4 regions of the Streptomyces sp. NPDC005775 genome follow, and region 1 is predicted to be linked to each of the others. Evidence: riboswitches for the same ligand, from Rfam matches in the RefSeq annotation. Region 1 holds a riboswitch; each other region holds the start of a gene.
What was found. A riboswitch is a leader RNA that binds a small molecule or an ion and turns the genes downstream of it on or off. The one in region 1 is predicted to bind thiamine pyrophosphate.
Positions count from the first base shown of each region.

Region 2: another riboswitch for thiamine pyrophosphate. It lies ahead of thiC (phosphomethylpyrimidine synthase ThiC); the one in region 1 lies ahead of ACFYPA_RS07850 (thiamine ABC transporter substrate binding subunit).
Region 3: another riboswitch for thiamine pyrophosphate. It lies ahead of thiO (glycine oxidase ThiO); the one in region 1 lies ahead of ACFYPA_RS07850 (thiamine ABC transporter substrate binding subunit).
Region 4: another riboswitch for thiamine pyrophosphate. It lies ahead of ACFYPA_RS28395 (purine-cytosine permease family protein); the one in region 1 lies ahead of ACFYPA_RS07850 (thiamine ABC transporter substrate binding subunit).

Region 1 is NZ_JBIAIU010000003.1:100,164-107,709, forward strand. It holds gene ACFYPA_RS07840 (ABC transporter ATP-binding protein) at 1-38, opposite strand, end outside; gene ACFYPA_RS07845 (iron ABC transporter permease) at 41-1,654, opposite strand; gene ACFYPA_RS07850 (thiamine ABC transporter substrate binding subunit) at 1,741-2,844, opposite strand; TPP riboswitch at 2,926-3,042, opposite strand; gene rlmN (23S rRNA (adenine(2503)-C(2))-methyltransferase RlmN) at 3,097-4,203, opposite strand; gene ACFYPA_RS07860 (hypothetical protein) at 4,355-4,885, shown strand; gene ACFYPA_RS07865 (phosphatidate cytidylyltransferase) at 4,953-6,038, opposite strand; gene frr (ribosome recycling factor) at 6,038-6,595, opposite strand; gene pyrH (UMP kinase) at 6,767-7,543, opposite strand.
Region 2 is NZ_JBIAIU010000008.1:310,375-317,920, forward strand. It holds gene ACFYPA_RS20730 (LacI family DNA-binding transcriptional regulator) at 1-978, shown strand, start outside; gene ACFYPA_RS20735 (metallophosphoesterase) at 1,152-2,210, shown strand; gene ACFYPA_RS20740 (hypothetical protein) at 2,392-3,216, shown strand; gene thiC (phosphomethylpyrimidine synthase ThiC) at 3,477-5,273, opposite strand; TPP riboswitch at 5,266-5,399, opposite strand; gene ACFYPA_RS20750 (YibE/F family protein) at 5,471-6,811, shown strand; gene ACFYPA_RS20755 (SsgA family sporulation/cell division regulator) at 6,892-7,329, opposite strand; gene ACFYPA_RS20760 (helix-turn-helix domain-containing protein) at 7,431-7,546, opposite strand, start outside.
Region 3 is NZ_JBIAIU010000011.1:75,433-82,978, forward strand. It holds gene ACFYPA_RS24695 (deoxyribonuclease IV) at 1-36, opposite strand, end outside; gene pknB (Stk1 family PASTA domain-containing Ser/Thr kinase) at 160-2,082, opposite strand; gene ACFYPA_RS24705 (thiazole synthase) at 2,263-3,057, opposite strand; gene thiS (sulfur carrier protein ThiS) at 3,060-3,260, opposite strand; gene thiO (glycine oxidase ThiO) at 3,356-4,537, opposite strand; TPP riboswitch at 4,535-4,647, opposite strand; gene ACFYPA_RS24720 (NAD(P)/FAD-dependent oxidoreductase) at 4,861-6,042, shown strand; gene ACFYPA_RS24725 (Rv2175c family DNA-binding protein) at 6,112-6,477, shown strand; gene thiE (thiamine phosphate synthase) at 6,578-7,231, shown strand; gene metF (methylenetetrahydrofolate reductase [NAD(P)H]) at 7,357-7,546, shown strand, end outside.
Region 4 is NZ_JBIAIU010000014.1:8,615-16,160, reverse strand. It holds gene ACFYPA_RS28405 (phosphatase PAP2 family protein) at 1-504, shown strand, start outside; gene ACFYPA_RS28400 (hypothetical protein) at 659-1,297, shown strand; TPP riboswitch at 1,503-1,599, shown strand; gene ACFYPA_RS28395 (purine-cytosine permease family protein) at 1,582-3,171, shown strand; gene ACFYPA_RS28390 (hydrophobic protein) at 3,119-3,289, opposite strand; gene ACFYPA_RS28385 (DEAD/DEAH box helicase) at 3,497-4,867, opposite strand; gene ACFYPA_RS28380 (glycoside hydrolase family 2 TIM barrel-domain containing protein) at 5,372-7,546, shown strand, end outside.

The DNA.
Region 1 (7,546 bases):
TCGCCGAAGCGCACGGTGGCCGATTCCAGTGTCAGCATCTCTAGAACTCCCCGGATCGGTCCGTGCGGATACGTTCGAGCAGCAGCAGCGACACTGCGCACACGAGCATCAGGATGGTGCTGAGGGCCATCGCCTGGCCGTAGTTGAGTTCGCCGGACCGTCCCAGCAGCCTGGCGACGGCCACCGGTAGCGTCGGGTTGTCGGGCCGCGCGATGAACACGGTCGCCCCGAACTCACCCAGCGACACGGCGAAGGCGAATCCGGCGGCGACCAGCAGCGCCCGCCGCACCAGCGGCAGGTCCACCTCGCGCCAGGCCCGCAGCGGCGAGGCGCCCAGCACCGCGGCGGCTTCGCGCAGCCGCCCGTCCACCGCCCTGAGGACCGGCAGCATGGTGCGTACGACGAAGGGCACACCGACGAGCGCCTGGGCGAGCGGCACCAGGATCCAGGAGGTGCGCAGATCCAGCGGCGGCTCGTCGAGGGTGATCAGGAAGCCGAAGCCGACGGTGACGGCGGAGACGCCGAGCGGCAGCATCAGCAGCGCGTCGAACCCGCGGACGAGCCGGCCCGCCTTCCTGGTCAGGGCGGCTGCCGCGAGTCCCCCGACGACCAGGGCGATGAGGGTCGCGACCAGGGCGTAGCGCAGCGAGTTCCCGATCGCTTCGATCGGCGCGACCAGGAACGTACCGCTGTTGGCCTCCGCCGAACCGAGTGCGCGGTAGTACGCGAATCCGTGCCCGCCGGACACATCGAGCGACCGCTCCACCAGGACGGCGAGCGGCAGCAGGATCAGCACGAGCACGGTCAGCAGCACCCCGCCGAGCAGCGTCCACTGTCCCGCGCCGCGCGGCTTGCGGGCCGTCTGCGCCGGGTCGACGAGTTTCAGCGCGGTCTCCCTGCGCCGCACGGTCCACGCGTGCACCGCGAGTACGGCGCCGACCGCGACGAACTGGACCAGGGTGAGCACTGCGGCCGTGGGCAGGTCGAGCAGTTGCGCGGTCTGCCGGTAGATCTCCACCTCCAGCGTGGAGAAGCCCGGTCCGCCGAGGATCTGTACGACACCGAAGGAGGTGAAGGTGAAGAGGAAGACCATCAGCGCCGCGGCCGCCACGGCGGGCCCGAGGGCGGGGAGGGTGACACGCCGCCAGGCGGCGAACCGCCCGGCGCCCAGGACCCGCGCGGCCTCCTCCTGCCGCGGGTCGAGCTGCGCCCAGAGTCCGCCGACGGTGCGCACGACGACGGCGTAGTTGAAGAAGACATGGGCGAGCAGGATCGCCCACACCGTGGTGTCGAGCCGTACACCCCACAGCTCGTCGAGGAAGCCACCGCGGCCGAGCAGCGCGAGGAACGCGGTACCGACGACCACGGTCGGCAGGACGAACGGCACGGTGACGACGGCCCGCAGCAGTTGTTTGCCGGGGAAGTCGAACCGGGCGAAGACATAGGCACCCGGCAGCGCGATCAGCAGGGTCAACGCGGTCGAGGCAAGGGCCTGCCAGAGCGTGAACCAGAGGACATCCTGGATGTCCGGCCGGCTCAGCACCTCGCCGAACCGTCCGAACTGCCACACGCCGTCGGCCTTGAGCCCGCGCCCCACGATCGCGACGACGGGGTAGGCGAAGAACAACGCGAAGAACACCACGGGCACGGCCATCAGGCCGAGCCGCACCGCGCCCCCGCGCAGCGACCGGGCGCGCGCGGCCCTCCCGCGCGCGCCCGGTCCGCGTACGGGAGTCTTCGCTACTTCACTACGAGCGAGGACCATGACTGGACCCACTGCTCACGGTTCTTGGCGATCTCGTCCGGGGCGACGGTCGTCGGCTTGTCGACGGTGGCACCGAACTTCGTGAAGAGGTCCGGTACCTTCGCGCCCTTCGTCACGGGGCTGACGAACATGTTGAGCGGCATGTCCTCCTGGAACTTCTTGCCGATCAGGAAGTCCAGCAGGGCCTTGCCGCCCGCCTCGTTCTTCGCTCCGTCGAGCAGACCGGCGAACTCGATCTGGCGGAAGCACGTCCCGGTGGCGACACCGGTCGGCGCGGTCTTCGGCTGCGGGTCCGCGTACAGCACCTCGACGGGCGGACTGGAGGCGTAACTGACGACGAGCGGCCGGTCGGCCTTGGCCTTCTTGCCGCCGGCGGAGCCGGAGAACTCCTCGTTGTACGCCTGCTCCCAGCCGTCGACGACCTTGACCCCGTTGCTCTTCAGCTTCTTCCAGTAGTCCTGGTAGCCGTCCTCGCCGTACGTGGCGACGGTGCCGAGGAGGAAGCCGAGGCCCGGCGAGGAGGTCGCCGCGTTCTCGGTGACGAGCAGGTTCTTGTACGCGGGCTTCGCCAGGTCGTCGAAGGACCGCGGCGGAGCGAGCTTCCTGTCGGCGAAGTACTTCTTGTCGTAGTTGACGCAGATGTCACCGGTGTCGATGGGGGTGACCCGGTGCTTGGCGGCGTCCAGCTGGACATCGGGGGGGACCTGGTCGAGGCCCTTCGCCTCGTACGGCGTGAACAGGCCGTTGTCGAGGGCGCGCGAGAGCAGGGTGTTGTCGACGCCGAAGAACACGTCGCCGCGGGGCGAGCCCTTGGTCAGGATCTCCTGGTTGAGGGCGGCGCCCGCGTCGCCGCTCTTCAGCACCTTGACCGTGTAGCCGGTCTCCTTGGTGAACTCCTTCAGCACGCCCTTGGAGGCGTTGAAGGAGTCGTGGCTGACGAGGGTGACGGTCTTGGAGCCGGAACTGCCGGTGCTTCCGGAACCGGACGCCGAGTCGTCGGAACTTCCGCATCCGGCGAGCGCGCTCGCGCCGAGCGCGGCGGCGACGGCCGTCACCGCGATCTTCTTGGTGGTGCTCATGTGATTCCTCCTGGGGGTGACCAGGAAGAGACGCGGCCCTGCCCGCACCGGCGGAGACCGGAAGCGGGCAGGGCGCAACAGCTTGAGTAAGGTCCGAACTTCCTACCCGGAATGACCCGGGCGAGGTTCAGAGGGTCTGCGGCCAACCTGTCCTTGGTGCCGCACTCTCAGCGCTGTGGCGCTCCCCTGTCGGAATATGAAGTTGAATTCGAGCCCAGGCTACACGGCCGTTTCCGGCCGTGAGCGCGGCCGTCAGCGCTCGGACGCCGCCAGCTGTCCGCAGGCCCCGTCGATCTCCTGACCCCGGGTGTCGCGGACGGTCACCGGCACCCCGTGGGCGGCGATGGCCTCGACGAACGCCTTCTCGTCCTCGGGCCGCGAGGCCGTCCACTTCGAGCCGGGCGTCGGGTTCAGCGGGATCAGGTTGACGTGCACCCGCTTGCCCTTGAGCAGCCGGCCCAGCCGGTCGCCCCGCCAGGCCTGGTCGTTGATGTCGCGGATCAGCGCGTACTCGATGGAGATGCGGCGTCCGGACTTCTCCGCGTACTCCCACGCGGCGTCCAGTACCTCGCGCACCTTCCACCGGGTGTTCACCGGCACGAGGGTGTCGCGCAGCTCATCGTCCGGGGCGTGCAGCGAAACGGCGAGACGGCACTTGAAGCCCTCGTCGGCGAAGCGCAGCATCGCGGGGACGAGACCCACGGTGGAGACGGTGATCCCGCGCTGCGAGAGCCCGAGGCCGTCCGGCTCCGGGTCGGTCAGCCGGCGGATGGCGCCGACGACGCGGTTGTAGTTGGCGAGCGGCTCGCCCATACCCATGAAGACGATGTTGGAGAGCCGGGCCGGTCCGCCCGGAACGTCGCCGTCGCGCAGCGCCCGCATGCCGTCCACGATCTGGTGGACGATCTCGGCGGTGGAGAGGTTGCGGTCGAGACCGGCCTGTCCGGTGGCGCAGAACGGGCAGTTCATGCCGCAGCCGGCCTGCGAGGAGATGCACATCGTGACGCGCTCGGGGTACCGCATCAGGACGGACTCGACCAGCGTCCCGTCGTGCAGCTTCCACAGCGTCTTGCGGGTCGTGTCGTCGTCGCAGCTGATGTGGCGGACCACGGACATGAGGTCCGGGAACATCGCCTCGGCGAGCTTGCCCCGCGACGCGGCCGGGATGTTGGTCCACTCCGCCGGGTCGTGCGCGTACCGCGCGAAGTAGTGCTGCGAGAGCTGCTGGGCGCGGAACGGCTTCTCGCCGATCGCGGCGACTGCTTCCTTGCGCTCGGCGGGCGTGAGGTCGGCGAGGTGCCGCGGGGGCTTCTTGGCTCCGCGGGGCGCGACGAAAGTGAGTTCTCCGGGCTTAGGCATGGTTCTTCCAGTGTCGCAGACGCGCGGCGGTGCCCCCGCTCGTCACCCGGGACGGCCCCGGCGCGGGCTGCCGTGGCCCTGATGGTCCGGGGCGAACGGGGTATCCGGGACATGACAGGGACATCCGTCGACGTCGCAGGAGGTACGTGCTGTGCACACCGTGAAGCACTGGTTCAGTGACAGTCTGATGGCGCAGGGACTGGTGGTCCTCGTGCTGGGCGTGGGCCTCGGCGCCCTCTTCCGCGGGGACGCGCATCCGGGCTTATGGGTGATCCAGGGCCTGTTCTACACCGTGGTGGTCATGGGGGCCCTGGCCTTTCAGCGCCGTAGGACCAGCCGCGCGACCGGCGCCGACACCCGTACCATCGCCGGCCTGACCCGCAAGATCCGGCACCGCGAGGTGCCGCGGGATCCCGAGGAGCGGGCGGTGATGCGGCGGCTGGTCGACGATCAGTTGGGGAAGATCGAGCGCGGAGGCCGGTGGCTGCCGTACTGGCTGGGCTTCATGGGACTGGCCGCGGTCGGCCTGGTCGTCCTGGGGGCCACGACCGACGGCTCGCTGGTCTTCCCCCTGGTCTTCGCGGTGGGTGTCGTCGCGTTCTGCTTCTGGATCCTGTGGATGCGCCGCCGGGCCCTGGAGCTCCATCACCACATGCGCTCTGCCCTTCGCGACCGTGCCTGACATCACATGCGTGAGGGCCCCTCGTCCGCGGACGAGGGGCCCTCACGCGTGTGCATGCCCGCGTCGCTCAGCCGGAGCCGACGAAAATGACCAGCAGCAGCCAGGCGACCGGTGCGGTCGGCAGCAGGGAGTCCAGCCGGTCCATGATCCCGCCGTGCCCGGGGAGCAGCGTTCCCATGTCCTTGATCCCGAGATCCCGCTTGATCATGGACTCGCCCAGGTCGCCGAGGGTGGCGCTGGCGGCGACCGCGAGGCCGAGCAGCAGTCCCTGCCACCACGCACCGTCGTCGATCAGGAACTGCATGCAGAGCGCACCGGCCACCATCGCGAAGGCCACGGCACCGAACAGGCCCTCGCGGGTCTTGCCGGGGCTGATGCGCGGGGCGAGCTTGTGCTTGCCGAAGCGCCAGCCGACGGCGTACGCGCCCGTGTCGCTGACGACCGTCAACAGCAGGAAGGTCAGGACACGCTGCGGTCCGTCGTCGGCGGTCAGGAGCATGGCGACGAAGGTCGCGAGGAACGGCACGTAGAACGCGGCGAAGACGCCGGCCGTGACGTCCTTGAGGTAGCCCTCCGGCTGCTCGGTCATCCGCCAGACGAGCACCGCCAAGGCGGTGAGGGCCATGGCGATCCAAGCGCCCTCCGCGCCCCGTGCGTAACCGGCCACGACCATGGCCGCGCCACCGATCGCGAGCGGTACGAGGGGCGCCTTGATGCCCTTGCGCTCCTCCAGCCGGGAGGTGAGCTCCCACAGGCCCACGACGACGGCGACCACGATCACACCGACGAAGACGGCCTTGACGATGAAGAGCGAGGCGACGACGACGGCACCGAGCCCGACGCCGACCCCTATGGCGGCGCCCAGATCACGGCCCGCACGTTTCTTCTGCGGAGGTGGCGGCGCGGTGGACATGGGCTCCTGCGGCTTCTCGTCACGGAACAGGGGGCCGCCGCTCAGGCGTCCGGCCCCCTGGTCCCGGTCATCACGGTCGTCAGCGTCTCTACCTGCGTCGGGAACGTCCGGCACGATGGGCATGGGCCGAGTCTGCTGGGCGTCATGCACATCGTATGCAGGACCCGCCGGAGCGGCCCGCATCTCGGGCGCAGCCCGGTGGCCGGCGCCCTGCGGGACGCCCCAGGAGGAGTCGTTCATCAGACTTCGAGCAGCTCGGCTTCCTTGTGCTTCAGCAGCTCGTCCACCTGCGCGACGTACTTCGCGGTGGTGTCGTCGAGCTCCTTCTCGGCGCGGCGCACCTCGTCCTCGCCGGACTCCTTGTCCTTGACCAGCTTGTCGAGCGTCTCCTTGGCCTTGCGGCGGACGGCCCGGATCGAGATCTTGGAGTCCTCGGCCTTGGTCTTCGCGACCTTGATGTAGTCGCGACGGCGCTCTTCGGTGAGGTCGGGGAAGTTCACCCGGATGATATTGCCGTCGTTGCTCGGGTTGACGCCGAGGTCCGAGTCGCGGATGGCCTGCTCGATGTTGCGCAGCGCGGTCTTGTCGAACGGCGTCACGACGGCCATACGGGGCTCGGGCACCGAGAACGAGGCCAGCTGGTTGATCGGGGTCAGCGCGCCGTAGTAGTCCGCGACGATCTTGTTGAACATCGCCGGGTGCGCACGGCCGGTGCGGATCGCGGCGAAGTCCTCTTTCGCGACGACGACGGCCTTCTCCATCTTCTCCTCGGCCTCGAGGAGGGTTTCTTCGATCACCACGTGCTCCTGCGTGTCTTGAGTGGGCCCTGCGTGCTCGAGCCCGGCGGGTCCTGCGTCGCGTCCTCACCTGCACGGTGTCCGACCGGCAGGCCGTTGTCCATCCTTCGGGGGCGTCGTCCCGCGCGCCCCCGGGGCCTCACCGGGCTCCCCGGTGCGGCCCCCCGGTTGTCAGGCCCGGGTGCCCCGGTCACTCACGAGCGTGCCGATCTTCTCACTCTTGACGGCGCGGGCGATATTGCCCGCCGTGGTCAGCTCGAAGACGAGGATCGGCAGCTGGTTGTCACGGCAGAGCGTGATGGCGGTGGCGTCGGCGACCTTGAGATCGCGGGCGAGCACCTCGCTGTACTCCAGCGCGTCGAACTTCACCGCTGCGGGGTTGGTCTTCGGGTCGGAGTCGTAGACCCCGTCCACACCGTTCTTCCCCATCAGCAGCGCCTCGGCGTCGATCTCCAGGGCGCGCTGTGCCGCGGTGGTGTCGGTGGAGAAGTACGGCATGCCCATGCCGGCGCCGAAGATGACGACGCGGCCCTTCTCCAGATGCCGTACGGCGCGCAGCGGAATGTACGGCTCCGCGACCTGGCCCATGGTGATGGCGGTCTGGACGCGGGAGTCGATGCCCTCCTTCTCCAGGAAGTCCTGGAGCGCGAGGCAGTTCATGACGGTGCCGAGCATGCCCATGTAGTCGGACCGGGCCCGGTCCATGCCGCGCTGCTGGAGCTCGGCACCGCGGAAGAAGTTGCCGCCGCCGATGACGATCGCGATTTCCGCGCCGTCGCGGACGACTGCCGCGATCTCGCGGGCGATCGCGTGCACGACGTCGGGGTCGACACCGAGACCCCCGCCGCCGGCGAACGCCTCTCCGGACAGCTTCAGCATGAAGCGTCCGCGCACCTTGCCGTCGTCGCGCTTGTGGTCACCTGTTGCGGCGTCCGCGCCCTTGTTCATGGA
Region 2 (7,546 bases), on a different contig from region 1:
GGCAAGGGCAGGCTCCCGGACGCCACCCGCAGCCATGTCCGCGAGGTCGCCGAGCGCCTGGGCTATCGCCCTTCCGCCGCGGCCCGAACGCTCCGTACCGGCAAGTCGGGCCTCATCGGCCTCACCGTGACGACCTACGGGGACGAACCCTTCACCTTCACCGAATTCGCGTACTTCGCCGAGATGGCCCGAGCCGCCACCTCCGCCGCACTCGCCCGCGGCTACGCCCTCGTCATCCTCCCCGCCACCTCACGGCACGACGTCTGGTCGAACGTCGCGCTCGACGGCACCGTCGTCATCGACCCCTCCGACCAGGATCCGGTCGTCACCGAACTCGTACGCCAGGGACTTCCCGTCGTCTCCGACGGCCGTCCGGCCGGCACCCTTCCGGTCACCGCCTGGGTGGACAACGACCACCGGGCCGCCGTCCTCGACCTCCTGGACCACCTCGCCGCGGCCGGGGCGCGCCGCATCGGACTCCTCACCGGCACCACCACCGACACGTACACCCGGCTCTCGACCACCGCGTACCTCCACTGGTGCGAGCGTGTCGGCCAGGACCCGGTGTACGAGTCGTACCCCGCCCACGACCCGTGCGCGGGCGCGGTGGCGGCCGACCGGCTGCTGGCCCGTCCGGACCGCCCGGACGCCGTCTACGGCCTCTTCGACCCGAACGGCACCGATCTGCTCGCGGCCGCCCGCCGGTACGGCCTGCGCGTCCCGGAGGACCTGCTGCTGGTCTGCTGCAGCGAGTCCACCGTGTACGCGACGACCGAGCCGCCCATCACCACGCTCTCGCTCAAACCGCGCCGCATCGGCACGGCGGTCGTCCAGCTGCTCATCGACGCCATCGAAGGCGTCGATCAGGACGGACCGGTGGAACAGGTCATACCGACGGAACTCATCGTCCGGACCTCCTCGCAACGCCGTCCGCCACGCACCACGGTCAGCGCACCGCGCTCCCCGACAGGGGATTGATCAGGCCAATTGGGACCAATCGACCGATGAACCTGGCATGCGCGCGGATTCACCACCCCTGGTGCGTCACAGAGCACGATCCTCATTCCTATGATGGGCGCACGACACCGCGGACCACCCCGACCAGCAGGGCCCGTCAGGTGTACGGCGGCGCGACGGTGGTGGAGGGGTCGATGACACAGGGGGCCGGTCAGGAACCCGTGGTGCGGACGGCGACGTTGCGCGACTTCCGCGTACCGCCCTATGCGCAGTCCCCTGCGCCTCCCGCTCCACCGCACCCGGGCAGCGCCTTCCCGGGCGGCGAGCCACCGGAGGGGTACACCCCCACCGCGCGGGACCTCCCCGTGATCAGCCGCGAGGACACCGTCCGGGTACGGGCGGTGCCCGACCCGCACCCGGCCCAGGAGCCGGGGCTCGGACCGCTGTACGTGGTGGGTGACGTCCACGGCTATCTGGACGAGCTCGTCGCCGCCCTCGCCGAACAGGAGCTGATCGACTCCGAGGGCAACTGGTCCGCGGGCAACGCGCGACTCTGGTTCCTCGGCGACTTCACCGACCGGGGCCCCGACGGAATCGGTGTCATCGACCTCGTGATGCGGCTCTCCGCCGAGGCCGCGGCCGCCGGCGGCTACTGCAAGGCACTGATGGGCAACCACGAACTGCTGCTCATCGGCGCCAAGCGGTTCGGCGACACCCCCGTCAACTCCGGCGCCGGAACGGCCACCTTCCAGGCCGCCTGGCTGCTCAACGGCGGCCAGAAGACCGACATGGAGCGGCTCCAGGACGTCCACCTCCAGTGGATGTCCCGGCTCGACGCCGTCGTCGAGGAGGACGAGCACCTCCTGATGCACTCGGACACGACGGCGTACCTCGATTACGGCTCCACCATCGAGGACGTCAACGACACGGTGCACGCCATTCTCACGCGGAACGACGCCGATGAATGCTGGGACCTCTTCCGCAAGCTGACCAAGCGGTTCGCCTTCCGCGACGAATCGGGTCCGCAAGCGGTGCAGGAGCTCATGGCGGCCTACGGCGGCAGACGCGTCGTCCATGGTCACAGCCCCATTCCCTACCTCCTCGGCGAGGTCGGCTCCGAGGACGGCGAGGACCGGTCGGCTCCGCTGGTGGACGGTCCGCACGTGTACGCGGGCGGGCTCGCCATCGCCATGGACGGCGGAGTGACCATGGCCGGAAAGCTACTGGTCGTGCAACTGCCCCTGCATGACTGACGTTCTCCGGGGAAGACGCATCCCGACCTGAATACGGCGACCACTGGGCCTATTTACGGAAACCCCCTGTCACCCCGTGCCGTGGGCGCTCTACCATCGGCGTATCAGTAGCAGGCTCTCCTCCGTTTCCGCCCGACTGCCCGGTTCGCGCGGGCGCAAAGGCCCTACGGAGCATCGGGGGATGCACATGAACAGCGCTCCGCACCTGCTGGCCGAGGACCGGCCCGAGTACGAGCGGATCCTCGACGACGCACTGCGTCACGCCCATGAACGACCGGATCTGGCCGCTGTCGGTGAACGCCTCAATCCGGTGCAGCTGCGCACGATGGCGATGGCGGCCACCGCGCTGATCACCGCCGCGGCCGCCACCGAGTACGAGCACTACGTGAAAGCCCGCGAGGAGGTCCGCGCCGCGGCCGCCGGACCGGACGAGGACGGAGCCCAGGACGCCGGCCCGCACGGCCCCCGCCAGTCGGGCGCCGGCGTAGGAGTCGTCATCACCACCCTGGCGCCGGTGCTGGCAGGCACAGCCGCGGTGATCTTCCTGCTCATCGGCTACGTCCTGAAGGCCCTCGACCCGCCCCCGGCGTTCGCACGCACCATGGTCGGCGCGGGCTGGTTCTTCGTTGCGGCCACGGCGGCCGCCATGCTCGTCGCCGCGGTCGGCCTCCTCATCACCGCTCTGCGCAACGGCTCGACCTCGGTGCCCGCCGAGGAGCAGGGCGAGGAACTGCCGGAGGACGCGGCACGCGCCAGGGAGGCCTGGCGGCACGCCCTGCTGGAACGCGGCATCCTGCCGTTCCTGCGGGACGCCCTCGCCGACCCCGGGGCCGCACCGGCCGCGCGCATCCCGCACCGCTCGGCCAACCGCATCCCGAAGATCGGCTACAGCAGGCCGGACTTCTCCAGCCCCGACGACGGCCCGGCTGCCGCGCCCCGGCCGACGTTCACCAGCCCGGACTTCACCAGCCCCGACTTCGGCGGCCCGGAACACGAGCTGGAGTGACCGCGGCGGGCACGCAATCCTCACGCCCCAAGCCCACCCCGCCTCACCCCCCTCCCCACACCCCCGCCGCCCCGCCTCGGCTGTGGCGTCCTACGATGCGTCAGTCCTCCGGCGGACCCTCCCGCCGGGCGACAGCGTGACGGAGTGCAGCGTCCACCTGCTGCCGGATGACGGCGACAAGCCGTTCGCGGCGGGTTTCGCGGAGGCGGACCGGCCAGGACTGGTGGCCTGGCGGGCCCCCCTCCGCTGAAGCGGGCAGGTCAGTCGGCCGTCTCCGCGAGCGGCAGGTACACCCGGTTCCCCGATGCCGCGAACTCCTCGGACTTCGCCTTCATACCCGCCTCGACGTCGTCGCTGCTCAGACCCATCTGAGAGCCGTACTTCGATGCGATGGTCTGAGAGATCTTCATCGAGCAGAACTTCGGCCCGCACATCGAGCAGAAGTGCGCCGTCTTCGCCGGCTCGGCCGGCAGCGTCTCATCGTGGAACTCCCGCGCGGTGTCCGGGTCGAGGGCCAGATTGAACTGGTCCTCCCAGCGGAACTCGAACCGGGCGTCCGACAACGCGTCGTCCCAGTCCTGCGCCCCCGGGTGCCCCTTGGCGAGGTCCGCCGCATGGGCCGCGATCTTGTAGGTGATGACCCCGGTCTTCACGTCGTCCCGGTTGGGCAGACCGAGGTGCTCCTTGGGCGTCACGTAGCAGAGCATCGCCGTACCCCACCAGGCGATCATCGCGGCGCCGATGCCCGAGGTGATGTGGTCGTACGCCGGCGCCACATCCGTCGTCAGCGGGCCGAGCGTGTAGAACGGCGCCTCCTCGCAGATCTCCTGCTGGAGGTCGATGTTCTCCTTGATCTTGTGCATCGGGACGTGGCCCGGCCCCTCGATCATGGTCTGGACCCCGAACCGCTTGGCGACCGTGTTCAGTTCGCCGAGCGTACGCAGCTCCGCGAACTGGGCCTCGTCGTTGGCGTCCGCGATCGACCCGGGCCGCAGCCCGTCGCCCAGGGAGTACGTCACGTCGTACGAGGCGAGGATCTCGCAGAGCTCCTCGAAGTGCTCGTAGAGGAAAGACTCCTTGTGGTGCGCGAGACACCACGCCGCCATGATCGAGCCGCCCCGGGAGACGATGCCGGTCTTGCGCCGGGCCGTCAGCGGCACGTACGGCAGGCGCACGCCGGCGTGCACCGTCATGTAGTCGACGCCCTGCTCGGCCTGCTCGATCACGGTGTCCTTGTAGACCTCCCAGGTCAGCTCCTCCGCCCTGCCGTCGACCTTCTCCAGGGCCTGGTAGAGCGGCACGGTGCCGATCGGGACGGGGGAGTTGCGAAGAACCCACTCACGGGTGGTGTGGATGTTGCGGCCGGTGGACAGATCCATGACGGTGTCGGCGCCCCACTTGGTCGCCCAGGTCATCTTGTCCACCTCCTCCTCGATGGAGGACGAGACCGCGGAGTTGCCGATGTTCGCGTTCACCTTCACCAGGAACCGCTTGCCGATGATCATCGGCTCGATCTCCGGGTGGTTGACGTTGACCGGCAGCACGGCCCGGCCGGCGGCGATCTCCTCGCGCACCACCTCGGGCCCGACGTTCTCCCGGATCGCGACGTACTCCATCTCCGGGGTGATTTCGCCCCGGCGGGCGTACGCGAGCTGGGTGACGGGACGGCCGTCCCGGCTGCGCCGCGGCTGCCGGGGGCGGCCGGGGAAGACCGCGTCCAGATTGCGCAGCCCACCGCGCGGTGAGGTGTGCTTGAGCCCGTCGTCCTCGGGCCGTCCGGGACGCCCCGTGTACTCCTCGGTGTCACCGCGGGCGATGATCCAGTGCTCCCGCAGGGGCGCCAGTCCCCGGCGGACATCGGTCTCGGTGGTGGGATCGGTGTACGGCCCCGACGTGTCGTACAGCGTCACGTCCTTGCCGTTGGTGAGGTGCACCTGACGAACCGGCACCCGGAGGTCCGGGCGTGAGCCCTGGACGTAACCCTTGTGCCAGCCGATGGACTTCCCGGCCTCGTCGTTCTGGTTCGAGGCAGGCGTGCGTGCATCCGATGTGGTCATGAGACCTACTCCCTACGCCGGCATTACCCGGTAACAGGTTCGGCGGTCGGCGCAGCCTGTCCCGTACGGACGTACGGAGATCAGCGCCCTCTCAGCCCGGTGCTCCGAGCTCCCGCGTGTGCAAAGGTGCCACCACGCTAGCGCCCTTGTTGGCGAGCTGAACAGAGGGCCCCTTGTCTTCTTGCGATGATCTGCCGGTGACGTCCCCTCATAGCGACCCCGAACCGCAGGGCCATCAGCACACGCACTCCCACAGCCACGGCCCCGCCGCTCCCGTCTCCGGTCATCTGCGCAAGGTGATCGCCGCCGTGCTGATCCCGTTCGCGGCGGCGGTAGTCGTCGGGCTCGTGGTCCTCTGGCCCGGTGGTGCGCCGGCGCACGAGCGCACCGGCGTCGGCTTCGACCGGCAGACCCAACAGGGCAAGGTGGTGAACATCGACAAGGTCGACTGCAAGGACGTGAACGCCTCGCAGCTGCCCGTCAGCGGCGAGAACGCCCCGCCCACCGGCGACCAGGCCGAGGGCGACGACGGGGCCGCCCTCTGCAAGAAGGCGACCGTCGAGATCACGAGCGGGAAGGACGACGGCCGGAAGTTCGTCGAGGTCGTCCAGCCCGACGCACCCCGGCAGCTGCGGGACGGTCAGGGGGTGGTGGTCGCGTACGCCCCGGACGCACCCCATGACCTCCAGTACTCCGTCACCGATGTGAACCGGAAGTTCCCGTTGATGCTGCTGGCGGGGATCTTCGCGCTGGTGGTGGTCGCCGTGGGCCGAATGCGCGGGGTGATGGCCCTGGTGGCGCTCGCCCTGTCGTTCGCCGTGCTGACCCTCTTCATCCTTCCGGCCATCCTGCAGGGCTCCAACCCGCTGGTCGTGGCGGTCGTCGGAGCGAGCGCGATCATGCTGATCGCGCTCTACATCTGCCACGGGCTGACGGCCCGCACCTCGGTCGCCGTCATCGGCACCCTGATCTCACTGCTGCTCATCGGACTGCTCGGCTCGCTCTTCATCGGCTGGGCGAGCCTGAGCGGGAACACCGATGACAACACCGGTCTCATCCACGGCCTGTATCCGCACATCGACATGAGCGGGCTGCTGCTGGCCGGCGTCATCATCGGTTCGCTGGGAGTGCTCGACGACGTGACGGTCACCCAGACCTCGGCGGTCTGGGAACTGCACCAGGCGGACCCGACGATGAGTGCGAAGAAGCTCTACCGGGCAGGGATCAGGATCGGACGCGACCACATCGCCTCGGTGGTCAACACCCTGGTGCTCGCCTACGCGGGCGCGGCGCTTCCGTTGCTGCTGCTGTTCTCGGTCGCCCAGAGCGGCGTGGGGACGGTGGCCAACAGCGAACTGGTGGCGGAGGAGATCGTGCGCACACTGATCGGCTCGATCGGGCTGGTCGCCTCGGTCCCGGTGACCACCGCGCTCGCGGCGCTGGTTGTCTCCGCGGACCGCGCCGGTTCCGGCGTGGACGCAGGACCTCCGCCTCCCGTACGGAGCGGCAGGGGACGCCGTCGTCGGGCGAGGTCCTGAGTGCCCGAACACGGAGAGCGATTCACCCGTTCGGCAGGTGTGCTGTTCGACCGGCAGGCAGGCCAAGGGCACGGGCTTCGTCAGCCGGCGTTCTGTTCCTCGGCCAGAATCCGCCCCAGTGCCTCTTCCAGATTGCCCTCGAAGTCACCCAGCGTGCACTCCTGCCCGAGCGGCACGAGTTTGTCCGTCCGGTCGAGAAATGCCACGAGAGGTGCCGTACCGGCCCTGAAGAGGGCTCGGTCGGCCCCCACCTGGAGCCTGATGTGGACATCGGACAGCCCTTCGGGCTCGGTCGGCCCGATGTGTACATCGCCGTCACCACTGGGGCTGTTGAGGCCGTCGAGCAGCAGCTCGCGGCCGAAAGCCCAGGTGACGGGGGCGTCGCCGGGCAGATGGAAGGTCATCCGGATCGCGTACGGATCGCACACTTCGTACCGGAGCTCCACCGGGATACGGAAAGAGAGCTCCTCGGAGACGAGGAAGCTCATCATGACCTCAGCTTGAACCGACTCGCGCATCGTTCAACCCCGCAGTAGATGAATCTGGCCAGGAATGATCCCCCATGGCCCTATTGACGCCATCGTGGTGCACGCGATAGCAGATCACAAGGAGTGATTTTTCAGATACTGATAGAGAACACGAACGAACGCAAGAGGCTGGCCACTTCGCCACGTAGTCGTTCGACTGCGGGGAGCAACCGTTCTTCCTGGTCGAGGGGGACCGAAATGGCCATCG
Region 3 (7,546 bases), on a different contig from region 1:
GGCCACCGGGATGTGGCCGCCGACGGGGTTGCGCATACGGATCGGTCCTGTCTGAAGTCCCGCGTCGTCCACGCGAAGCGCGGGCGCGGCGGCGGTCGGGGCATGTGTTCGGTGTGCGTGCCGGGCGTCGGGGCGCGGACTCGGGTCTCCGGACAGGACCTAGAGCCCCTTGGTCTTGATGGTGATGGTGCTGCCTTCGGGGGCCTGGTCGCCGCCGTCGACGGACTGGCTCGCGATGGTGTCGCTGAAGGAGAGGAACGGGCGGTCGACCTTGACCTCGAAGCCCGCGTCCTCGAGTTCGCCGCGGGCCTCGTCGACGTCCTTGCCGGTGACGTCCGGGACGTCGATCATCTGCGGGCCCTTGGAGACCGTGAGGGTGATGGTGTCGCCCTCCGCCGCCTCGGCTCCCTCCTCGAGCGACTGGCGGGCGATGTCGCCCTCGTCCTCCGGGGAGTTGACCCGGCCCGGCGCGACGACGACGTCCAGGCCGGCGTCCTCCAGCTCCGCCGTCGCGTCGTCGACCGACTGGCCGGTGACATCGGGGACATCGACCGGGCTGCCCTTGGAGACCACCAGCGCGACCGCGGAGTCCGGGTGACGCTCGGCGCCCGCCTCGGGGTCCGTACGCACCACCTCACCGGCGCTCACGTCGTCGCTGAACTCCTTGGTGACCATGCCGGGCACCAGGCCCCGCTTCTCCAGCTGCCGCCTGGCCCCGGCGAGTGCGACACCGTGGACATCGGGCACCGTCACGATCTCGGGACCGCGCGAGACGACGAGCGAGACCGAGCCGTTGCCCCGGATCCGGTCGCCCGACTTCGGGTCGCTGCTGATCACCTTGCCGCGGTCGACGGTGTCGCTGTAGTCCCGTCGCACGCCCTTGAGTTCGAGATCGGCCTTCGACAGCCGCTCCTTCGCCGCCTTCTCGCTCTGGCCCAGCAGCGCGGGGACCTGGGTGAACTGCCCGGAGTTGATGTACCAGACACCTCCGCCGACCCCCAGGACCAGCAGGACGGCGAGGACCACCGCGAGGACACCGCGCGGCGGCCTCCGACGGCCCGGGCCCGCGCGGCGGGCGGCCGCCCGCGCGGGCGGCTGCGGCGGCATCTCCAGCCGGCTGGTGTGGTGGGCGGTGCCCTGGCCGGGCGGCAGCACCCGCGGGATCACGCTCGTGCGGTCCTCGGCGGCGACGCGCACCTCGGCCAGGGCCTGCGGCGGCACGGCGTCCAGTTGCGCGTCGGTGAGGCCGGACCGGGCCCGGCGGGACTCGGCGAGCAGCGCGACCGCGTCGACCGGGCGGAGCTCGGGGTCGCGGGCGGCGGCGCTCGCCACCAGCGCGTCGAGTGGGGGCGCGAGGCCCGGGACGACGGCGGAGGGGGCCGGGACGTCCTCGTTGAGGTGCTGGTAGATGACCTGGGCGGGGGAGTCCCCGGTGTGCGGCTTGGCGCCCGTCAGCATCTCGTACAGCACGACACCGCACGCGTACACATCGGCGCGGGTGTCCGCGGTGCCGTGCTCGATCTGCTCGGGGGCGAGGTAGGAGACCGTCCCCAGGATGCTCCCGGTGGTGTTCGTGACCGAGCCCACGGCCCGGACCAGGCCGAAGTCGGCGACCTTGACCCGGCCGTCGTCGCCTATGAGCACGTTCTCCGGCTTCATGTCCCGGTGGACGAAGCCTGCCCGGTGCGCGGCCCCCAGCGCGGCGAGCACCGGTTCCAGGATGTCCAGCGCGGCCCGCGGCTGCAGGGCACCCCGCTCGCGCAGTACGTCGCGCAGCGTGCACCCCGCCACGTACTCCATCGCGAGGTAGACGTACTGCTCCTGGGCGCCCTGGTCGAAGACCGCGACCACGTTCGGGTGCGCGAGCCGGGCCACCGACTTGGCTTCACGGATGAAGCGCTCGACGAACGAGGCGTCGGTCGCGAGGGCCGGATGCATCACCTTGAGGGCGAGCACCCGGTCGAGCCGGGTGTCCATGGCCCGGTAGACCGTGGCCATGCCGCCCACGGCGATGCGGGCATCGACGCGGTAGCGGCCGTCGAGCAGCTGCCCGACGAGAGGGTCCTGGAGGGTCGTATCCACGGAGCCGAGTCTACGAGGCACCGCGGACACGGCCGACTGGCGGAGCGGTCCCGGCTCCGTACTGCAGCCGAGCCGTGACAGGGACATGCGATTTCGTGCCGCGGAACGGGTGGGGCGCCGGGTTCGGGAGGGGCCTCGGCAGGGACATGAGATGCACCACACGGGCCGCCCGGGAGCGGGTCAGAACGCCGGGCGCTCCGGATCCAGCACCGCCCGCCCCGCCACCGGCGACGAGGCCTCGGCGAAGTGGCGACGGGGGATCCGCCCCGCGCGGTAAGCGAGCCGCCCGGCCTCCACCGCGTGCCGCATCGCGGCGGCCATCAGCTCCGGTTCCTGCGCCCGGGTCACTGCCGACGCCAGCATCACGGCCGTGCATCCGAGCTCCATCGCCAGCGCCACGTCCGAAGCCGTCCCGGCGCCGGCGTCGAGGATCACCGGCACCCGCGCCTGTTCGACGATCAGCTGGAAGTTGTGCGGATTGCGGATGCCCAGGCCGGAGCCGATGGGGGAGCCGAGCGGCATGATCGCCGCGCACCCCACGTCCTCCAGCTTCCGGGCCAGGACCGGGTCGTCGTTCGTGTACGGCAGCACGGTGAAACCGTCGTCCACCAGCGTCTCCGCGGCGTCCAGCAGCTCGATGGGGTCGGGCAGCAGGGTGCGCTCGTCCGCCACCACCTCCAGCTTGACCCAGTCGGTGCCGAGCGCCTCGCGGGCCAGCCGGGCGGTGAGCACGGCCTCGCCCGCCGTGAAGCAGCCGGCCGTGTTCGGCAGCACACGGATGGAGAGCCGCTCCAGCACGGAGAGCACGGAGCCGTGCACGGTCGGGTCGAGGCGGCGCATCGCCACGGTGGTCAGCTCGGTGCCGGACGCGGTCAGGGACCGCTCCAGCACGTCCAGGCTGGGTGCGCCGCCGGTCCCCATGATCAGCCGGGAACCGAGGACGGTGCCGCCGAGCGAGAAGACGTCGTCGGACATGGTCAGCCTCCCTGGACCGCGGTGAGGACCTCGACCCGGTCGCCGTCGGTGAGGGTGGCCGCGGGCCACTGGCCACGCGGGACGACGCTCTCGTTCAGGGCGGCCGCGACGCCGGAGGGCGCATGCGTCATGGAGGCGACCAGGGTCTGCAGAGAGGTCCCGGGCACCACGGCGACGGCCTCGCCGTTCACGGAGACGTTCACGGAGACGTTCGCGGAGACGTTCGCGGAGACGTTCACAGGGTCGTTGTTCGCGGACGGGGACGCGGACGCGGCCGCGGGGGCGGGTACGGGCTCGGTCATGCGGGCTGCTCCTGTCGTACGGGGGCGGCGGTGGGGGAGAAACGGCCGGGGGAGAAGGGGCGGGCCACCTCGGGCAGCTCGCCGTCGGCCAGCAGCTGTGCCATGGCGTCCCCGGTGACGGGGGTGAGGAGTACCCCGTTGCGGTGGTGCCCGGTGGCGAGGTGGAGGCCGGGCAGGGCGGTGCGGCCGAGCAGCGGGGCGTTGTCGGGGGAGGCGGGGCGCAGGCCGGCGACGGTTTCGGTGAGCGGCAGCTCGGTGATGCCCGGCACCAGCTCGTGCGCGTCGCGCAGCAGCTCGTACACGCCGCCCGCCGTGACGGTGGTGTCCCAGCCCATCTCCTCGCTGGTGGCGCCGATGACCAGCTCGCCGTTCTCGCGCGGTACGAGATAGACGTGGCTGCCCCGGACCACGGCCCGGACGGTGCGGGAGAGGAAGGGGGCGTACGCGGGAGGCACGGTCAGCCGCAGCACCTGGCCCTTCACCGGGCGGACCGGAGGTACGACGTGCTCCGGCACCCCCGCGAGCCGGCCGCTGAGGCTGCCCGCCGCGAGCACGACCTGATCGGCCGCCGCCCGCGTCCCGTCGGCCAGCACGGCTCCGGTGGCGCGGCCGTTCGTGACCGCGAGCCGTTCGGCCCGTTGGCGGTGGAAGGCGACCCCGGCCCGCTCGCACGCCGTCAGGAGGGCGGAGGCCAGCCGCCTCGGGTCGACCTGATGGTCGCCGTCGACCCGCAGACCCCCGCGTACGCCCGGGGCGAGCATCGGCTCCAGGCGGCGGCACTCACGGCCGGTCAGCCACTCCGACTCCAGCCCCGAGCGGCGCTGCAGGGCGTGGAGTTCCCGCAGATGGGCCCGGTCGTCGGCGTCGAGAGCGACGGCCAGGGTGCCGCAGGCGCGGAAGCCGATGTCCTGCCCGCTCGCCGCCTCCAGCTCGGCCGCGAACGCCGGATAGCGGGCGGCGGACGCGACGTTGAGGCCGAGCAGCATCTCCTCGCCGTAGTGCAGTTCGGTGACGGCGGCCAGCATTCCGGCCGCGACCTGGGCGGCGCCGCCGCCCGGTGCGGGATCGACGACCGCGGTGGCCAGGCCGCGCCGGGCGGCCCGCCAGGCGGTGACCAGGCCGATGATGCCGCCCCCGATGACGAGGACGTCGGACCCGTTCGCAGGGTGCGTACGCATGGGCGTCCAGCCCCTCCCTTCGCCGGCATGACCCGGATCAGGTTCGTACGGTCGGAGGCCGTCCAGCCTCCCTCTCAGCCCGGTGCGTCCGGGCTCCCGCGAGTGATGTGCACGGCCACCCTAAACCGTTGCCCCGCGACCCCGGCAAGGGAGCCGACGGTGCGGTGGACACGGGCAGGGGTGCGGCGATCCGGTCACCGTGAGCGGGGCACCGGCTACCTGACGGTGTGTCAGGTGCTTAAGGTGGACGGGTGGACGAGCAGAGCGGACAGCAGCAGACAGAAGCACGGCAGGGCACTCGCGTCGTGATCGCCGGAGCGGGCATGGCGGGCGTGCAGACCGCCGTGGCCCTGCGCGAACGGGGCTGCACCGGCCCCGTCACGCTGATCGGCGCCGAACCGCATCAGCCGTACGACCGGCCGCCGCTGTCGAAGGCGGTCCTCCTCGGGAAGGCCGAGGACTCGGCCTTCGACATCGACTTCGAGGCGCTGGAGATCGCCCTGCGGCTCGGCCTCGACGTGACCGCGCTGCGCGCGGCGGACCACGAACTGGACACCCCGGAGGGGCCCGTCCCCTACGACGTCCTGGTCGTCGCCACCGGGGCCGAGCCCCTGGTGCTGCCCGGCTCCGAGGGCGTCCCGGGAGTCCACCTCCTGCGCACACTGGACGACGCCGCCCGGCTGAGGCCGGTCCTCGAACGCCGGCACGACGTCGTGGTCGTCGGCGCGGGCTGGATCGGCGCCGAGTTCGCCACCGCCGCCCGGGCGGCCGGCTGCGCGGTCACCGTCGTCGAGGCCGCCGACCACCCGCTCGCCGGCGCGCTGCCCGCCGAGGTCGCCGCCCCCATGGCCGGCTGGTACGCCGAGAGCGGCGCCGTACTCCTCACCGGCGCGCGCGTCGACAGCATCGCGCCCGGCCGCGTGGTCCTGGCCGACGGCCGCACGGTCCCGGCGGACGCGGTCGTCGTCGGCATCGGCGCCCGGCCCGCGACCGGATGGCTCGCCGGTTCGGGCATCGAGCTCGGGCCGGACGGATCGGTGACCGCCGACGCGTCACTGCACACCTCGCTCCCCGATGTGTACGCGGTCGGGGACTGCGCCTCCTTCCCCTCGGCCCGGTACGGCGAGCGGCTGCTCGTCCACCACTGGGACAACGCCCTCCAGGGCCCCCGGACGGTCGCCGCAGCCGTCGCCGCCTCTGATTCCGTGGGCGACGGGCCGCCCCCGGTCTACGACCCCGTGCCGTACTTCTGGTCCGAGCAGTTCGGCCGCTTCGTCCAGTACGCGGGCCACCACACGCGGGCCGACACGCTGGTGTGGCGCGGCGATCCGGCCGAGCCGTCGTGGACGGTGTGCTGGCTGCGGGCCGGCGCGCTCGTCGCCGTACTGGCGGTCGGCCGTCCGCGCGATCTGGCGCAGGGGCGCAAACTCGTCGAATCGGGGGCGGAACTCGCGCCGGAGCGGGTCGCCGACCCCGCCGTTCCCCTGAAATCGGCCACGCTCTGACGGGCCGACCGGCCCCCGTACGGGCGGCCCGGGTACCGACTGTCGGTCCGGGATGGCACGCTTGTCCCCGTGACCGAGATTGACGCAAAGATCGATGCTCTCGTCCCTGCCTGGCTCCACCTCCCCGACATCGCCGAAATGTTCGATGTCCAGGTGACGCGTGTACGCCAGCTGGTCAAGGAGGGCCAGCTCATCGCCGTACGGCGTGGTGAGAACCGGGCGCTCCAGGTGCCTGCCGCCTTCATCGACGGCGACAAGGTGGTCAAGGGCCTTTCGGGGACCCTGACGCTCCTGAGGGACGACGGCTACTCCGACGCGGAGATGCTGGAATGGCTCTTCACCCCCGACCCGAGCCTGCCGGGCACGCCCGCGCAGGCGCTGAGTGAGAATCGTGGCACGGAGGTGAAGCGCCGCGCCCAGGCGCTCGCCGTCTGAACCACAGCCGCACAGGGGACGCGGGCCGCTCGGTGCGGTCCGCGTCCGCGCGGCACCGCACCGAACCACCGTCATCGTCGTCCCCGGGGGGAACCGCACCATGTCCACGCCTCGCGCGCTGCTGTCCGACGCCCGGCTCTACCTGTGCACGGACGCCCGCCGGCGCCAGGGCGACCTTCCCGAGTTCCTCGACGCGGTCCTGACCAGCGGCGTCGACATCATTCAGCTGCGCGACAAGGGCATGGAGGCGGCCGAGGAACTCGAACACCTCGCGCTCTTCGCCGACGCCTGCAAGCGCCACGGCAAACTCCTCGCGGTCAACGACCGGGCCGATGTCGCCCACGCCATCGGTTCCGACGTGCTGCACCTGGGCCAGGGCGACCTGCCGGTCCCGGCCGCCCGCGCGATCATCGGCCAGGACGTGGTCATCGGCCGCTCGACCCACGCCGGGTCCGAGGTCGACGCGGCCGTCGCCGAGCCCGGCGTCGACTACTTCTGCACCGGCCCCTGCTGGCCCACCCCGACCAAGCCCGGCCGCCACGCCCCCGGCCTGGACCTCGTCCGCTACGCCGCCTCGCTCGCCCCCGCCCGCCCCTGGTTCGCCATCGGCGGGATCGACGCCGGCAACCTCGACGAGGTGCTGGACGCCGGAGCGCGCCGGGTCGTCGTCGTGCGGGCCGTCACCGAGGCGTCCGATCCGGCGTCGGCCGCCGCCGAACTGGCCGGAAGGATCCGGGACCGCGCGCAGGCGTGAACCGGACGTGCGACCGAGGTCGGTTCGAGACAGAAGTGTCCGAAGCGTGGACAAAGATCGGGCAATCGAGCCAAATCGCCCCAGTTCGGTTGGGGCGTCCGCCGCACCCTGGTTAACCTGCCGGTATGGCCCTTGGCACACCCTCCACCAGGACAGATCACGCGCGCACCGTGCGTGAGATGCTCGCGACCGGCAAGACCTCGTACTCCTTCGAGTTCTGGGCGCCCAAGACCGAGAAGGGCGAGCGGAACCTCTGGAACGCGCTGCGCCGGGTCGAGGCGGTGGGACCGAGCTTCGTCTCCGTGACATACGGAG
Region 4 (7,546 bases), on a different contig from region 1:
ACGCTCCGTGTCGTGGTCGCCCTGCTGACGGCCTGGCTGCTCTGGCGCCGCGCCTGGCGGCTGGCCGCCTGGTCCGGCGTCACGGCTGTGGCGGGCGCGCTGACCGGGCTGCTGGTCAAGACCGTGGTCGAGCGGGCCAGGCCCTCCTTGGCGGACCCGGTGGCGCAGGCACCGGGCTTCTCCTTCCCCTCCGGCCACGCGATGACCGCCACCACCTCGTTCGCCGTGCTGGTCCTCGTGCTGCTCCCGCTGGTGCCCCGTGGCTGGCCGAGACACCTCTGCTGGAGCGTGTCGGTGTTCTCGGCGCTGGGCGTGGGCTTCACCCGGGTCGCCCTGGGCGTCCACTGGTTCAGCGATGTGGTCGGCGGCTGGCTCCTCGGCCTGGCCGTGGTCGCGTCGACCACCTGGGCCTTCGAGGCGTGGCGCGCCGATTCCGGCCGTAGCCGCAGCACGGTGGCCGAGGGCCTTGAACCCGAACTGAACGAGGACGCTCCTGAGCGGTGACCCATGGGCGGGCCGCCCGGAGTCTTCGGACCCGCCATCCCTCCGGCTTCCGCCGACGCCGGCCGTGCGACCGCACGCGCGGTCCGTTGCCTCGTTCGTGGCCGGGCGGGCGGCGGTGCCGGCCGGCTCGGCCCGGGCAGGCCAGACTGTCGCCATGGCAAAGCAGCGGTTGCACTTCGACGGATGGATCGGAGCCGTCGGCACGGCCTCGGGGACACGGCTCGTATGCGGGCACTGGCCACGGTCGCCCTTCGGGGCGTTCAGCGACGTCATGATCGAGCACCCGGACGGAGAGCGCCGTCTGCTCGCCCCCTCCCGCCACATCGCCGAATTCGTCGCGGGCACCTACACGTTCGAGCACGTCGAGGTGGTGCCGGTCGAGGTCAGGCGTGACGGGAACCGTTGGTCCGTCAGGGCGGGGCCGCTCGTGCTGGACCTCGTGACAGGTTCCCGGACACTCCTGGGCCGACTGCTGTGCGCGGTGCCCGCGCCCCTGGCCCGCAGCCGCTCCTGGGCCGCCGTCTGCGACGTACCGGCCCGCCTGCTGCCGGGTGTCCGTACGCTGGGGAGCGCGGGTCCGGACCGCCGCGAGTGGTACGGGGCCCGGGACCTGCACCGTGTTCGAGCGGCGACCGCCATCCTCGGCGGGCGGGATCTCGGCGTACTCGCTCCCGTGGACCCGCCGGTCACCTTCGGGTTCGGTTCGGCGCCCCGCGACCCTTCGGTCGTCCGGGTCACCTCCACCGTGGAGATCACCGTGCCCCCCGGCCACCGGCCCACCTCCCCGGGCTGACGGTCACGGCCCGCGGCACTCGCGTCGTCGCGCCGCGGGAGTCGGTCGCGTGGCCGGCTTCGGCGGCCGCGCCGCCTCCCCACGGCAGCCTCTCGCAGCACCCACATAGCTCAACCAGGCTCATCAGCACGCCAGGAGCCGGCCGTCAGCGAAGGGGCGGAGCCCTGTCGTCCGGGCCCGCACGCGTGGGTTAGCCTTGCCGACGCAATCCGACACGGGGTGCCCCGACCAGCGGGGCTGAGATCACACCCGTCGAACCTGAACCAGTTAGCACTGGCGGAGGGATGTCATTCATGTCGTTTCCACCTGCGCCGAGCGGCCCGGCGGTCACCCGCCCCCCGTCCGTTTTCGAGGGACGGGCTCCCTCCGGCGTCGGCCACCTGCGCATCGAGACCCGCGGGATCGCCCCCGTGCCGGACTCGCACCGCTACGGCGGTCCAGGGCGGCTGTTCACCGTCTGGTTCGCTCCGAACCTCACCATGACGGGCGTCTTCACCGGCACGATCGGCATCGTTCTCGGGCTCGACTTCACCACGGCGCTGGTGGCTGTGGTGCTCGGCACCCTCGTGGGCGCCGTTCCCACCGCGTACCTCGGGACCTGGGGCGGTCTCACGGGGGCAGGGCAACTGCCGCTGGCCCGCCTCGCTTTCGGCCGGGCCGTTGCCGTGCCGGGCGTGCTGCAGTGGCTGTCGTCGATCGCGTGGGACGCGCTCATCGGCCTCTTCGGCGGGGACGCGCTGGCTCGCCTGTTCGGGTGGCCGTTCTGGCTGGGCGTACTCGCGATGATGCTGGGGCAAGGCGTACTCGGTGTGCTCGGCTACGAGGCGATACACCGACTGCAGAAGATCATGACCTTCGTGCTGGCCGCGGCCTTCGCCGCGCTGGCCGTCAGACTCCTCCACGGCGTCCACCCGACCACGACCGGGACGGTGCACGGCGCCGACCGCGCCGGCGCTTTCGTGCTCACCAGCACCATCGCGCTCAGCCTCGCCCTGTCCTGGGCCCCCTACGCCAGCGATTTCAGTCGGTATCTGCCACGGTCCGCTTCCCGCCCCCGCATGTTCTGGTACGCGCTTCTCGGCATCTCGGTCTCCTTCGTGGCCGTGCAGGCGCTCGGGCTGTGGGGGGCATCGGCCTTCACCGACCAGACCGCGAAGGGGGTCGACGAACTGCTGGGGGGCGGCGCGCTCGGCGCGTTCGGGCTGCTGGCCGTCGCGCTGGCCGCACTGTGCAGCAATGCGATGAACGACTACAGCGGCTCGTTGGCCCTGCAGACGGCCGGGGTGCCGATCCCCCGGCCGGCGGCGGCGGCCCTGTCTGCCGTACTCGGCTTCCCACTGGTGCTGTGGATGCACGCCGCGGACACGACGGCGCGCTTCCAGAACGTGCTGCTGTTCGTCGGCTACTGGATCCCCGGTTTCGTGGCGGTGGTGGCCGTCGACTGGTTCGCACGCGCCAGGGAAAGGGGGAAAGCACCGTTCGAGCTGACTTCCGAGAGCGACCGTCCACAGCCGTCGTGGCCCGCTCTCGTGGCGTTCGTCGTCGCTTTCGGCGCGGCGGTGCCGTTCATGGACACGAGCCTGTACGTGGGACCGGTGGCTGCGGCACTGCACGGCGCGGACCTCGCCTACTACGTCGCGTTCGTCGTAGCCCTCGCCGTGTACGCACCCCTGCGGCTGCGCCGCCGCGCAGACGTGGGGGGGGGGGGGGGGGGCGGGGGGGGGGGGCCCCCCCCCCCCCCGCCCGGCGGGGGGGGCCCCCCCGGGGGGGGGGGCCCCCCCCGGGGGGCGCCCCCACCCCGCACTGCTGACTTGTCGACGACTACCAGCGGTACCAGCGACCACGGCGGCCGCCCGCTCCGGCGGAACGCATGACGAAGCCGAGCAGCCAGACAGCCAGCACGATCACAGCCACGATCCACAAGGCCTTCAGTGCGAATCCGGCACCGAAGAGAACGAGCGCGAGCAGGAGAACGAGAAGCAGGGGAACCATAGGAATCAACCTCCAGGACATCGAGTGCCCTGACCACCTCTTCTCATGCATCCGAAATCGCGGGTTTCTCCGCCGGGGCCGAGGGAACGAGACATCGCTTGACCGGCTCTTCCGGCAGCCGCTGATGTCCTGCTCGGCCGCAGCGGATCGCCGCGCTCCACCGTGTGGAGGCAGTGCTCGGCCCCGTACCCCGGCACGCCGTCCGGGTCAACGGCCCTTGCGCACCCGGGCCGCCGCGCGTGCTTCCGCTGTCTTGCGGGCGTCGGTCGCCTTGCGGGACTCCTTGGGGCGGCCGGGCCGGGTGCCCATACCTCGGAACGGGGCATTGCCGGTGCCCTTGCCTTCGATCGGCGGGCGCTTCGCTCCGGTGATGGCGGTCAGCTTCTCCTCGCCGGAGCGCACCTGCGTGACGGTCGGCCGGATCCGGGCTTCGCTCATGATCCGGTTGACGTCCCGCCGCTGGTTCGGAGTCACCAGGGTGACCACGTTCCCCGACTCCCCGGCGCGGGCCGTACGCCCGCCACGGTGCAGGTAGTCCTTCGCGTCGGCCGGCGGGTCGACGTTGACCACGAGGTCGAGGGCCTCGATGTGAATGCCCCGCGCCGCGACGTTGGTGGCCACCAGCACGGTGATCTCGCCGTCCTTGAACTGGGCGAGCGTGTGTGTGCGCTGCGGCTGCGACTTCCCGCTGTGCAGGGCGGCAGCCCGTACACCGCTGGCCCGCAGATGGCGGGTGAACTGGTCCACGCCGGCCTTGGTGTCCAGGAACATCAGGACCCGGCCGTCCCGCGCGGCGATCTCGGTCGCGGTCGCGTACTTGTCTGCGGGATGAATGTTCAGAACGTGGTGTTCCATCGTGGTGACCGAGCCCGCCACGCGGTCGAGCGAGGCCACTGCCGGCTCGTGCAGGTAGTTCTGCACCAACTGGTCGACATGACGGTCGAGCGTGGCCGAGAACAGCAGCCGCTGGCCGTCGGAGCGGACCTGGTCCAGGATTTCCGAGACCTGCGGCAGAAACCCCAGGTCACACATCTGGTCCGCCTCGTCGAGCACCGTGATCCGCACCTGCTGCAGATCACAGAACCGACGCGATACCAGGTCGGCGAGCCGCCCCGGCGTCGCCACGACCACTTCGGCGCCGGCCCGCAGCAGCGCCGCCTGCCGGTTGATCGCCAGCCCGCCCACCACCGTCGCCAGCCGCACGTTCAGCGCCTGTGCGTACGGTGCCAGCGCGTCGCTCACCTGCTGCGCCAGCTCCCGGGTCGGCACCAGGACCAGTGCGAGCGGCCGCTTCGACTCCGCGCGCATACCCGCCGTCCGCGTCAGCAGCGCGAGCCCGAAGGCAAGCGTCTTGCCGGAGCCGGTCCGCGCACGGCCGAGGACGTCACGGCCGGCCAGCGCGTGGGGCAGGGTCGCCGCCTGGATCGGGAAAGGTTCCGTCACACCGAGTCGGGCCATCGTCGCGGTCAGCTCCGACGGCAGCCCCAGCGCCTCGAAGGACTCGACCGGGAGCAGCTCAGGGGCAGCCGTCTGCGGTGTGGTGCGTTCGCCCTTCGGGGCGGGCTGCTTCGCGTTCATGGGGGAACCTTCCTCGGCCTGGCGCCCGGAACGCGCCGGGGCCCGTACCTCTCGGTACGGGCCCCAACGGTTGTGAAGCGTGCCCCCAGTTTACCAGTGGGCGCCCTGGCGCATTCCGGCCCGTCGGCACGCCCGCTGTCGTGACCGGACCTCGGCCCGGGCAGCTCCTGCTCCTGCGGAGGGCCGCCCTTGCCGTCATCCGTCCTGCCCGCCCGGCCGGGTATCGCCCATGTTCCGATTCGGCCATTCGCCTGGCATGGAACTCGACCGTGGATCATGGACGCCGAGTTGCGGGCGGTGACCGGGCCGTTGCTGCCACCGTGGCCGAAGCGGTCGAGGCGGCGCCGGGCGGTCCGGTCCGACCCAGGGCACCCAGCCGTCAGAAAACAACAAAATCTGACGTTGTCATTGTGGTGGTTGTGTTCCCTTTCTAGGGTGGGCGCGTCTCAACAGGTGTCCCCGTCACACCCGTTGCACATCCTGGCGCACTAGGAAGGCCCTGCTATGGCCCACCCGAACTCGTCCCCCCACTCCCACCCGCATCACGGATACGTGAGCCGCCGCCGTCTCCTCGAGGCAGGCGCCGCCGTACTCGGCGGCCTCGCCCTGTCCGGCGCCCCGCCGCTCTCCCGCGCGTTCGGCGCAGCCGGCGACGTCCCGGCCGGCGGCGACGAGTGGAACGGACACATCGACGTCTTCCGGCTCGGCACCGAGCCGGCGCACACCACACTCATGCCGTACGCGAACCTCAAGCAGGCTCTCGCCGCCGACCGCACCACGTCCCCATGGCGGCAGAGTCTCGACGGACCATGGAAGTTCGCGTACGTGGACCGGCCCGCCGACAAGATGGCGGACTTCTACCGCACCGACCTCGACGACTCCGGCTGGGAGAACACCCCGGTCCCCTCGGCCTGGCAGCTGCACGGCCACGACTATCCGGTCTACGTCAACATCACCTACCCGTGGTGGGGGCCCAACGGCCTCGGCGAGGACGCCCAGCCGCCGGCCGCACCAACCCGGTACAACCCCGTCGGCCAGTACCGGCGCACCTTCACCGTGCCGAAGAGCTGGGCGGGCCGGCGCACGTTCCTGCACTTCGAGGGAGTCAAGGCCGCCCACTACGTGTGGATCAACGGCCACCTGACCGGGTACCACGAGGACTCGTACACCCCGGCCGAGTACGACATCACCCCGTACCTCAAGGACGGCACCAACCAGATCGCCGTCGAGGTCTACCGCTACTCCGACGGCGACTGGCTCCAGGACCAGGACATGATCCGGCTGAGCGGCATCTTCCGGTCGGTGTATCTGTACTCGACGCCCGGCGTCCACCTGCGGGACTTCAAGCTCGACACCCCGCTCGGCGACGGGTACACCACCGCCGAGCTGTCGGTCACCGCGCAGGTACGGGACTACGCGGGCGACGCCGGCGAGGCGGCGTACACGGTCGAGACACAGCTGTACGACGCCTACGGGCACGCGGTGTGGGCGCGTCCGCTGGCCCAGCGCGCCTCACCGGCCGGTGGTGAGGTGACCGTCAGGGGCGCCAGGTCCGTTCCCTCACCGCGCCTGTGGTCCGCCGAGGACCCGTACCTGTACACCGCCGTCCTCCAGCTCCGCGATCCCTCGGGCAAAGTCGTCGAGGTGCTCTCGCACCGGGTCGGTCTGCGTGAGTTCGCGCTCACGGACGGGCTGATGCGCATCAACGGGAAGCCGGTCACCTTCCGCGGCACCAACCGTCACGAGATGCACCCGGAACGCGGATCGGCTCTCAGCCGCGCCGACCTGGTCGACGACATCGCGCTCATCAAGCGGCTGAACATCAATTCGGTCCGCACCTCTCACTACCCCAACAACCCGCTCTGGCTCGAACTCGCCGACGAGTACGGCCTCTATCTCGTCGACGAGACCAATCTCGAGACGCACGGCATCCGCGACCAGTACCCGGCCGACCGGGCCGACTGGACCAGGGCGTGCGTAGACCGGGCGCGGAACATGGTCCACCGCGACAAGAACCACGCCGGTGTCGTCATCTGGTCGCTGGGCAACGAGGCCGGCTCCGGCTCCGCGTTCCGCGCCATGCATGACTGGATCCGCTCCTACGATCCGACTCGCGTCATCCAGTACGAGGGCGACGACGGCCCCGCCACCAGCGACATCCGCTCCCGCATGTACGAGTCGCCGAGCCGGGTGGAGGCCCGGGCGAAGGACACCTCCGACACCCGCCCGTACGTGATGATCGAGTACGCCCACTCGATGGGGAACTCGACCGGCAATTTCAGCGAGTACTGGGACCTCATCCGGCGCTACGACGTTCTGCAGGGCGGCTGGATCTGGGACTTCGCAGACCAGGCGCTCACCTGGCCCACGCCGACGCGCAAGCTCCTCACCGAGACCGGACCCGCCGGCCTGAAGGGCGAGGTCATCAACCCCTCGGGCTCGTTCGACCGCGCGCACGGCGTGAGCGGCGCCACCGTCTTCGCGCGTGACGACCGGCTCGACCTGACCGGCTCGCTCACCCTCGAGGCCTGGCTGACCCCGCACGTCCGCGGCTTCCACCAGCCGATCCTGGCGAAGGGCGACACCCAGTACGCGCTGAAGCAGTCCGACGACGGCCTGGAGTTCTACATCTACGCGGACGGGCAGTGGGTCGCGGCCTCCTGGACGACCCCGGCCGAC